One region of the Kerstersia similis genome, then DNA from elsewhere that is predicted to be linked to it. Evidence: predicted binding sites of a transcription regulator. Region 1 holds the regulator's gene; the other holds the start of a gene.

What was found. The regulator LexA, encoded in region 1, represses DNA repair genes until DNA is damaged. The targets are predictions, from matches to a motif close to ACTGTATNNNNATACAGT.
Region 2: a site for LexA is predicted at 2,193-2,210, ahead of recA (recombinase RecA). Genes of this name have one in related genera too.

The regions. Positions count from the first base shown of each region.
Region 1 is NZ_CBCSIQ010000015.1:30,860-35,290, reverse strand. Features, by position in the region: gene ACNA1V_RS10595 (TonB-dependent receptor domain-containing protein) at 1-297, shown strand, start outside; gene ACNA1V_RS10590 (class I SAM-dependent methyltransferase) at 294-1,094, shown strand; gene lexA (transcriptional repressor LexA) at 1,306-1,953, shown strand; gene ACNA1V_RS10580 (benzoate/H(+) symporter BenE family transporter) at 2,032-3,204, opposite strand; gene ACNA1V_RS10575 (class I SAM-dependent methyltransferase) at 3,387-4,151, shown strand; gene lon (endopeptidase La) at 4,419-4,431, opposite strand, start outside.
Region 2 is NZ_CBCSIQ010000001.1:212,753-217,183, reverse strand. Features, by position in the region: gene recX (recombination regulator RecX) at 1-894, opposite strand, end outside; gene recA (recombinase RecA) at 900-1,979, opposite strand; gene ACNA1V_RS00860 (IclR family transcriptional regulator) at 2,949-3,695, shown strand; gene ACNA1V_RS00855 (transporter substrate-binding domain-containing protein) at 3,814-4,431, shown strand, end outside.

The DNA of each region.
Region 1 (4,431 bases):
GCCGCGCGCCTGGGCCTGCGCACCCATGCCAGCTGGCAACAGTGGCACGGCTTCCTGGAATACTACCGGGTATTCAGCCAGAACAAGATCGCCAGCTACGAAGACGATACTCCTGGCTACAACATGGTCAATGCCGGCTTGTCCTACCATGGCAAGCTCGACAGCACGCGCTACCGCCTTTATGTGCAAGGCAGCAACCTCTTGAACCGGGTCGCCTACAACCATGTCTCTTTCATTTCGCGCGCGGCACCAATCCAAGGCCGCAGCGTCATGGCAGGCGTAGGAATCGAGTTTTGAGCCAGCCCCCTGTGACGCCAGCGCCGGCAGGCGCTGGCCCTCGCTCGCTCTACGCGGAAGTCGCACGGCTCCAGAACGGCCTGCCCTGGGGGCGCTTCCTCGATGCCGGCACTGGCCGCGCCTCGATCTCCTGGCTGCTGTCCCAGGATACCGAAGCCTGGACTGCCGTCACCGGTGCGCCAGCCATGCTCGCCAACGTGCAGGCAGCCACGGAAGGCCGTCTGCGAGCCCAGGACAGGCTCTTGCTGGGCAACTGGATGGATGCAGACCTGCTGCGCGGTGAGCGTTACGACACCGTCCTGGCGGACTACCTGCTGGGTGCCATCGAAGGCTTTGCTCCCTATTGGCAGGACAGGCTGTTTGAACGTCTGCGGCCCCTGGTCAAGGGCCGACTGTATGTGATTGGCCTGGAACCGTATGTCACCACCTTTCCAGACGATCCGGCCGGTGCGGCCGTCACGGAAATCGGACGCCTGCGCGATGCCTGCCTGCTATTGGCGGGGGAAAGCCCCTACCGTGAATATCCATTGGAGTGGGTCTTGCGCCAATTGCGCACTGCGGGCTTCCGGGCGCTCGATGTACAGCGCTATCCCATACGCTACGGCGCCCGCTTCATCGACAGCCAGCTCGATATGTGCGCGCAACGCCTGGGCCGGATCCAAGACAGGCAACTGGCGCTATCACTCATGGAACACGTGCAAACGCTGCGGGCCCAGGCACATGCCCTGTGCCGACAGGAACAGGGACTGCGCCATGGCCATGATTACCTCATCCTGGCGGAACCGGACAGGCGCTGAACCCGCGCTGTCGCGTCGCTGGCCGCCGGCCCCGACACGCGCCGCCAACCGCCGACGGTGCGTGTCATCTTCGCTAAAAACCGGGAAAACCCGCCAAAATGACAAAAACCCCGCCGGATAGGGCAAAAAACTGCCTCAAAGCCTGATCCAGGCTTGCTTTCCGGGCGCAAGTCCGACAAAATTGGCCCTGTATGTCCATACAGCCAAAATCATGACCATCAAGCTCACCGCGCGCCAGCAACAGATCCTCGATTTCATCCGCCAGTCTTTGGAAGGCACAGGCTTTCCTCCCACTCGCGCCGAAATTGCCCAGGCGCTCGGGTTCCGTTCCCCGAATGCAGCGGAAGACCACCTCAAGGCGCTGGCGCGCAAAGGCGCCATCATCCTGACCCCTGGCACCTCGCGCGGCATCCGGCTGTCGCAGGCTGAAGAGTCTCCCGCGCTCCAGGCGCAGCATACGGATTTCGAATCCGCGCTAGTGCCGCTGGTCGGCCGTGTTGCCGCTGGCAGCCCCATACTCGCGGCGGAGCACATTGAGCGTGAAGTGCGTGTGGACCCTGCCCTGTTTGACACCCGGCCAGACTACTTCCTCAAAGTACGCGGCATGAGCATGCGCGACGCCGGCATTCTGGAAGGCGACCTGCTGGCCGTACGCAAAGCCAGCGAAGCCCGCAACGGCCAGATCGTCGTCGCCCGCATCGACGACGAAGTCACCGTCAAGCGGCTCAGCCAAGACCGCCAAGGCCTGCGCCTGCTACCCGAAAACCCAGACTACCCCGTCATCGAAATTCGTCCGGGCCAGCATTTCGCCCTGGAAGGCATTGCCATCGGCCTGATCCGCGCACAGGCTCTGCACTGATTGCCCTCCGCCATGCCAGTCTTCTGGCATGGCGGGTGCATGGCAGCGCAGCCTGCCATCAGCCGGCATACTGCCGCGCTACTCGCTCGCGTGCCTGAAGCCGCTCATGATGCCATGGGCCAGCATGCCGATGACGATTCCCCAGAAAGCAGAACCAAAGCCCCAGAGGGTCATGCCTGAGGCCGTCGCCAGAAAAGTGATGGTTGCTGCCTCTCGGTGCGCAGCATCCTCCACCACCAGGGTCATATTGGAAACAATGGCGCCTATCAACGCCAGACCTGCAAGAATGGCGACCAGTTCGGCCGGAACGGCCTTGAACAACAGGACAATCGTCCCGGCAAAGGTTCCGCCGATCAGGTAAAAAACGCCATTGGCAATACCTGCGATATAACGCTTGTCCTTCTCTGGATGAGCATCCTTACCCGTACACAGTGCAGCAGTAATGGCGGACAGGACAATCGTCACACCGCCAAAGAAAGCCGTGGCCAATGACGCCAGACCCGTCACCATGATGACCGGCCGCGCCGGCATCTGGTAACCGGACAACTGCATCACCGCCATGCCAGGCAGGAACTGCCCCGTCAGACTGACGATCGTCAGCGGCAAGGCCAGGCTCAGGAACGACACCCAGTCGAACTGCGGCACGACGAATATGGGCTGGGTCCACGACAAGGTCAGGCTGGAAAAATCGGTCAGTTGCTGGCCCAGGGCCACTACAAACCCTGTCAAGGCCACAACCACCACCGTATAGCGCGGGCACAGCCGCCTACAGACGAAATAGGCCGCCAGCATGGCAAAGACCAGCGCGGGCATTTTTCCGGCCGCAGTAAATGCCTGGGTACCGAACTGGAACAGAATACCCGCCATCATGCCCGCGGCGATACCACGAGGAATGGCGCGCACCAATTTATCGAAATATCCGGTCACCCCGACCAGCAACACCAATAGCGCAGCCAGAATGTATGCCCCCACGACCTGAGCCATGGAAATTTCGGGAAACAGGGTAATCAACAGGGCCGTGCCCGGCGCCGACCATGCCGTAATGACCGGAATCTTCAGCCACCAGCTCAGCAACAGGCCGCTGACACCCGCGCCTATCGAAATGGCCCATATCCAGGAAGCCAACATCTCCGGTGCGATATTCCCGACATGCGCTGCCTGGATAAAAATCAGCAACGGCCCCGCATATGAAATCAGTACCGCAAGAAAACCTGCTACCCACGCGGATACCGACCCTGCGCGCATACCCATGAAACCTCCCTGGCAATCCATCTGGACAGAAATCCACCGATATTGCCAGACAATGCAACGGCTTTCCTGCATAACCCTGCCCCCTGCATTGCCGCCGCATCAAGCACCGGGAGCGCCGTCTCCATCAAGCTGATATATTCCGTTTTCTCCATGCTATCGACGCACAAGAAGCGCACAATCTCATGTCTGCACAAAACAATCGCTATGGCCGCCTGGCCTCGCAGGTCTATCATCTGGACAAACCCATCGGCCACTCCTTCGGCGATGTCGAGTTCTACCTGGAGCGCCTGAAGCATTGCCCTGGCCCTGTTCTCGAACCTGCTGCCGGCAATGGCCGTATCCTCATACCGCTGCTGCAAGCCGGACTGGATGTGCATGGCTTTGATGCTTCCGCAGAAATGCTTGCCCTGTGCCAATCGGAATGCGAGCAGCGCGGCCTGGCCGTTCCCATGACGTGCCAAACCTTCGAACAGTTCCAGTACGAACAGGCCTTCGCCGCCATCATCATTCCCGCCGGCTCGTTCCAGCTCATCACCGACCACGAAACGGCCTGCGCCGTACTGACCCGCTGCTTTGAACATCTGCAAGCCCAGGGACGCCTGATTCTGGACCTGGACCCTGCACATGCCATCCAGGCCGGTGGGCATTCGGTACGTACCTGGCAGCCCACCGCCACACAGCAGCTCACCCTCACTTGCGACCGCCTGACAACCGATCACATCAATCAGGTTTCTGTAGATTTACTGCGTTACGAAGCCTGGGATCAGGGCGTGCTGCAAACGACTGAGCTGGAATCCTTCAGCCTGCGCTGGTGGGGTGTGCGTGAAATGCAGGCCGCACTGCGGGCAGCCGGTTTCACCGACATCACGGTATCGGGCGGCTATGCTCACGGCCGCTGGCCGACGGACGCAGATGCCATCATCACCTTCGAGGCCGTCAAGCCCTGAACCCCCTGTGCTGAAATCCGTCGCGGTATCAATACTGCAGCGCCGGCGACAACGCAGCCCATCCCCCCAGGCAGCAAATCAGGGAAAGCGGCACATGGCGGACGGCTTGCCTGCCTGGACCTGGCAAGCCCTTTTCATCAACAGCAACAGCAACCGCCAGCCACAATGGCACCCTCCCCTGAATATGCAGCGGCAATAAAAAACCCCTGAACGCCACCGGGCATTCAGGGGTTCAGTTCGGGCGCCTTTTGCGCCCGGCCTGCATCATCAGTGCTTCAGT
Region 2 (4,431 bases), on a different contig from region 1:
CTCAAGCCCGTCAAACCCCTCAGGCTCGGATTCGCCACGCAAGGCAGCCTTCAGCACCTTGCCCACCACATGCCCGGCAAACCCCCGAGCCGCCAGGAAACGGGCCTGGCGCGCGTACTCCTTGGGTGTGTCGGGTAAAGCCTTGCCGTCGAAGCGTTTGCGCCAGACCTGCACGGCACGCTCGTACTCCGTCGCGCGCAAATCTTCGGACAAGGTATCCAGCAATTCATCTGCCACGCCCTGACGACGCAAATCACCGATGATGCGTCGCTCGCCCTGGCGGGCGCTGCGCTGATTCAGCATGCTGCGCGCGTAACGTTCATCAGACAACCAGCCTTCGCGCTGCAAGTCGTCCAGCAACGCCGTCAAGGTTTCAAGATCGGGCGCATGCGGCACAAGACGGCCGCTCAGTTCCTTGCGGCTGTACTCCCGGCGCGACAGCAAACCCACGGCCCTGGCCTTGAGTGACGGCCCACGCCGCTCCGCACTGGCAGCCGGGCCATCAGTATCCGAGAGTCGGGCTGCGGACTGAACTGCGGACCGGGCCACAGAATGATCTGTAGATCGAGTTGTAGAGCGGGCTGCGAACCGGGCAGCCTGCCCGGCAGGGGATCGAGCAGCGTCGCTACCCGGCTCCATCGCTGCGGCTTGCCGCGCTGGCACGGCCTCAAACGCATCAGCAGGCTCGGCCATGCCCCCTGGGGGGGCATCAACAAAGCAATCCGACTCGAAATCTTCGTCTTCATCCAAGACTTTGTAGGCATCGCCCAGCGTGGCGCGCAGCGGCGCCGGCCGATTTTCAGTCTCAGCGTCAGCACGCCGATCCGGGTCGTCATGGCGCCTGGAGGCAAACCCACCCAGGCGCCTGTTGCCGTTACGCCAGGCTGAATTCACAAGCGTCAGTCGGCGAAGTCGCCTTCGGCCTCACCCTTGCCCGCTGCCGAGGCGACTGCCGCAGCCCGCAGGGAAATTCCCAGGCTTTCGCGCACCCGGTTTTCAATTTCCACTGCCGTTTCAGGGTGTTCCTTCAGGTACTCGCGGACATTGTCCTTGCCCTGGCCGATGCGCGTGCCGCTGTAGCTATACCAGGCACCGGATTTTTCGACGATCCCTGCCTGCACCCCGAGGTCGATGATTTCGCCTTCACGCGAAATGCCCGAGCCATACATGATGTCGAATTCGGCCTGCTTGAACGGCGGCGAAACCTTGTTCTTGACCACCTTGACGCGGGTTTCATTACCCACGACTTCATCGCCACGCTTGATGGAACCGATACGACGGATGTCCAGGCGAACGGAGGAATAGAACTTCAGCGCATTGCCCCCCGTCGTGGTTTCCGGGTTGCCGAACATCACGCCGATCTTCATGCGGATCTGGTTGATGAAGATCACCATGCAATTCGTGCGTTTGATGGTGGCAGTCAGCTTGCGCAAGGCCTGGCTCATCAGGCGGGCCTGCAGGCCGGGCAGCGAATCGCCCATGTCGCCTTCGATTTCCGCCTTGGGCACCAGCGCCGCGACGGAGTCGATGACGATCAGATCGACCGAACCGGAACGCACCAGCGCATCCGTGATTTCCAAAGCCTGCTCACCGGTATCGGGCTGGGAGATCAGCAGGTCGGACAGGTTCACGCCCAGTTTGGCGGCATACTGCACATCCAGGGCGTGCTCGGCGTCGATGAACGCGCAAGTGCCGCCTATCTTCTGCATTTCGGCGATGACCTGCAAGGTCAGCGTGGTCTTGCCCGAGGATTCCGGACCATAGATTTCCACCACACGGCCACGCGGCAGGCCGCCGACGCCCAGGGCAATGTCCAGCCCCAGCGAACCGGTAGAAACGACCTGGATATCGTGCTCGACCTCGTTGTCGCCATAGCGCATGACGGAGCCTTTGCCGAACTGTTTCTCGATCTGCGACAGCGCGGCGGACAGCGCCTTGGCCTTTTCCGACGCGGCGGCCTTGCTGAGTTTGTCGTCCATGTATGAATCCTTAAGCTGAATAGATGCCCGGAAGCTGACCGGAGCTGCTGAATTGTCTTGCTTGTCTTGCGGAAATGGCTTCCGGGCTGCCCGGCATGGTGGCCAGTGCAAGCCTTCAGGCTTCCTGCCAGGCCATCCCTGCCAGAAAACTTCCTGATGGCCCGCGCGGCGCACCGATAGCCAGGTACCGTCGGCATTATGGCATCAGATTATACTGTACAAAAAACCAGCATGACAAATCCGCCACACCCTGCCGCCATCCGCCTGATCCCGGCTGACGATTCCTGACACTTCCCCACCCGCCTGGCCGCCCTCCCCGCCATGGCGGCATGGGCACTTGTCCATGGAATTATTCAGGACTCTGTCAGACCAGAGCGACTAGACTGGCTTCCATGATGGCGGACACCGGTTCCCCCGCATGGCAGGCGCAGCCCCCCTGTGCCACATGTCCGGTACCGCTTCATCGCTGGCGCCGTGCCCCCGCGAGCAATTCGCACGACGCCGAGCGTTCCCCAACGGCCTGGTCTCTGACCAGGCCGTTTTTTTTTCAGCGCCTGATTCCTTCCCGCTGCGGCCACGCCCAGACTCCCCCGGTGCCGCTGCCGTCCGCCAGCCCGGCCATGATTTGCGGCATCAGCGGAGGCTTGCGCGCCCGCCACCGCCGCCCACGGCCCGCCCCACAGCAGGGCTTGCCGGACAGCGCCCGGCACGAACACCCCTCTGCAGCCTGCTGAAATCAGCCGCACCGGGCGAGCGGGACGCGGCTTCAAATGCATGCGTAACCGGCACAGCCCCCCCTTTTTTCCCGGAATTCCGAGCCTGCCCACCCCAGGGCAGCAAGTCACCGTGCAACTTTTTCAAAAGAAAATATTCGGGGTTTTCCCGGTAAATTCTCAATTGATGGGAATAATTTCCAAGAAAAACGCCACAAATTGATAATCTTTGTCACATCACTCAGTTTGGAGCCCGATGGTGACAACAGATCAATCCGTCGGGGCAGGCGCAGATCGCGTGCTGTTCGTACTGGCTACGCTGGCGCGACACGATGCCCCCCTCAGTATTGCCGCCTTGGCCGAACAGACCGGTCTGGCCCAAAGTACGCTTTATCGGCAGGTCGCCCTGCTCAAGCGATGGGGATTTGTCGCCGAGCATGAAGGCGAATACGGGCCCGGGCCGCTGAGCGTGCAGCTGGCCTGGGGATTCGACCAATCCTCCTATCTGATCCACGAAGCCCAGCCGGATATGGAAGCCCTAGCCGCCGCATCTGGCGAAACCGTCGGCCTGCTGGTCACGGTAAAGGATCAGGCCGTCTGCCTGGACATGGTTGAAAGCCAGCATCCGCTGCGCTGCTCTTTTACTAAGGGGCGCGGCCTGCCGCTGACGCGGGGTGCCTCCGCCAAGTCCTTGCTGGCCTTCATGTCCCCGGCACGCCAACAGGCAGCGCTGAGCTATCTAGCCCAGGACGCCAGCATTGACAGCGCGCGCCTGAACATCGAGTTGAACGCCATTCGCGCCCAGGGATACGCCGTGACCGACAGTGAAGTTGACTCCGGCGTGTGGGGGGTAGGCGTGCCGATTTTCCAACGACCGAATCAAGCCATCGCTTCGATCACGCTGATGGCGCCCTCCACCCGCGCCTCCAAGCGGCCCCAGGCCTTGATCGAGATGACAACGGCCGCAGCCAAACGCATTTCCGCACGGCTGCAACAACGCTAAAAGCCCTGCCTGCTTTCCCGACCGCCTCCTCCCATCAACCCAACCCTTGCGCAGTTCCTGTTTTCTCGCCGCTAACCACGCCGTTCCCTCCCCAGCATCCACTTTCCTAGGATTGACCATGACGACACGTCGCACATTGCTAACCGCCGCCCTGACCCTGAGCCTGGCCTGGGGCGTAAGCCCGGCACACGCGCAGGACACCATACGCGCAGTGACAGACGCCACCTTCCCCCCGATGGAATTCGTCAAGGACGGCCAGCGCACCGGTTTCGATATCGACCTGGTTGAAGCACTGGCCGGCAGGATGGGGAAAAAAGTGGAGTGGATAGACATCGACTTCAAGGGTCTGATCCCCGCACTGCAAGCCGGTCGCGCCGATATCGCCATTTCCGCCATTTACATCACGCCCGAGCGCAGCAAAGTGGTGGATTTCACCGAGCCGTACTACGCCGGCGGCCTGGCTGTGCTGACCAAAAAAGATGGGCCGGTGAATACCGTGCAAGATCTGGACGGCCGCCGGGTGTCGGTTCAGGTGGGGACCAAATCGGTCAACTACCTGAAAGAGCACCACCCCGCCGTGCGGCGCGTAGAAGTCGAGAAGAACCAGGAAATGTTCAACCTGGTGCAGATCGGCCGCGCAGACGCCGCTGTGACCGGCAAGCCCGCCGCCAAGCTGTTCGCCCAAAGTTCGCCCGACATGAAGGTGCTGGACGAACAGATCACGACGGAAGAGTAC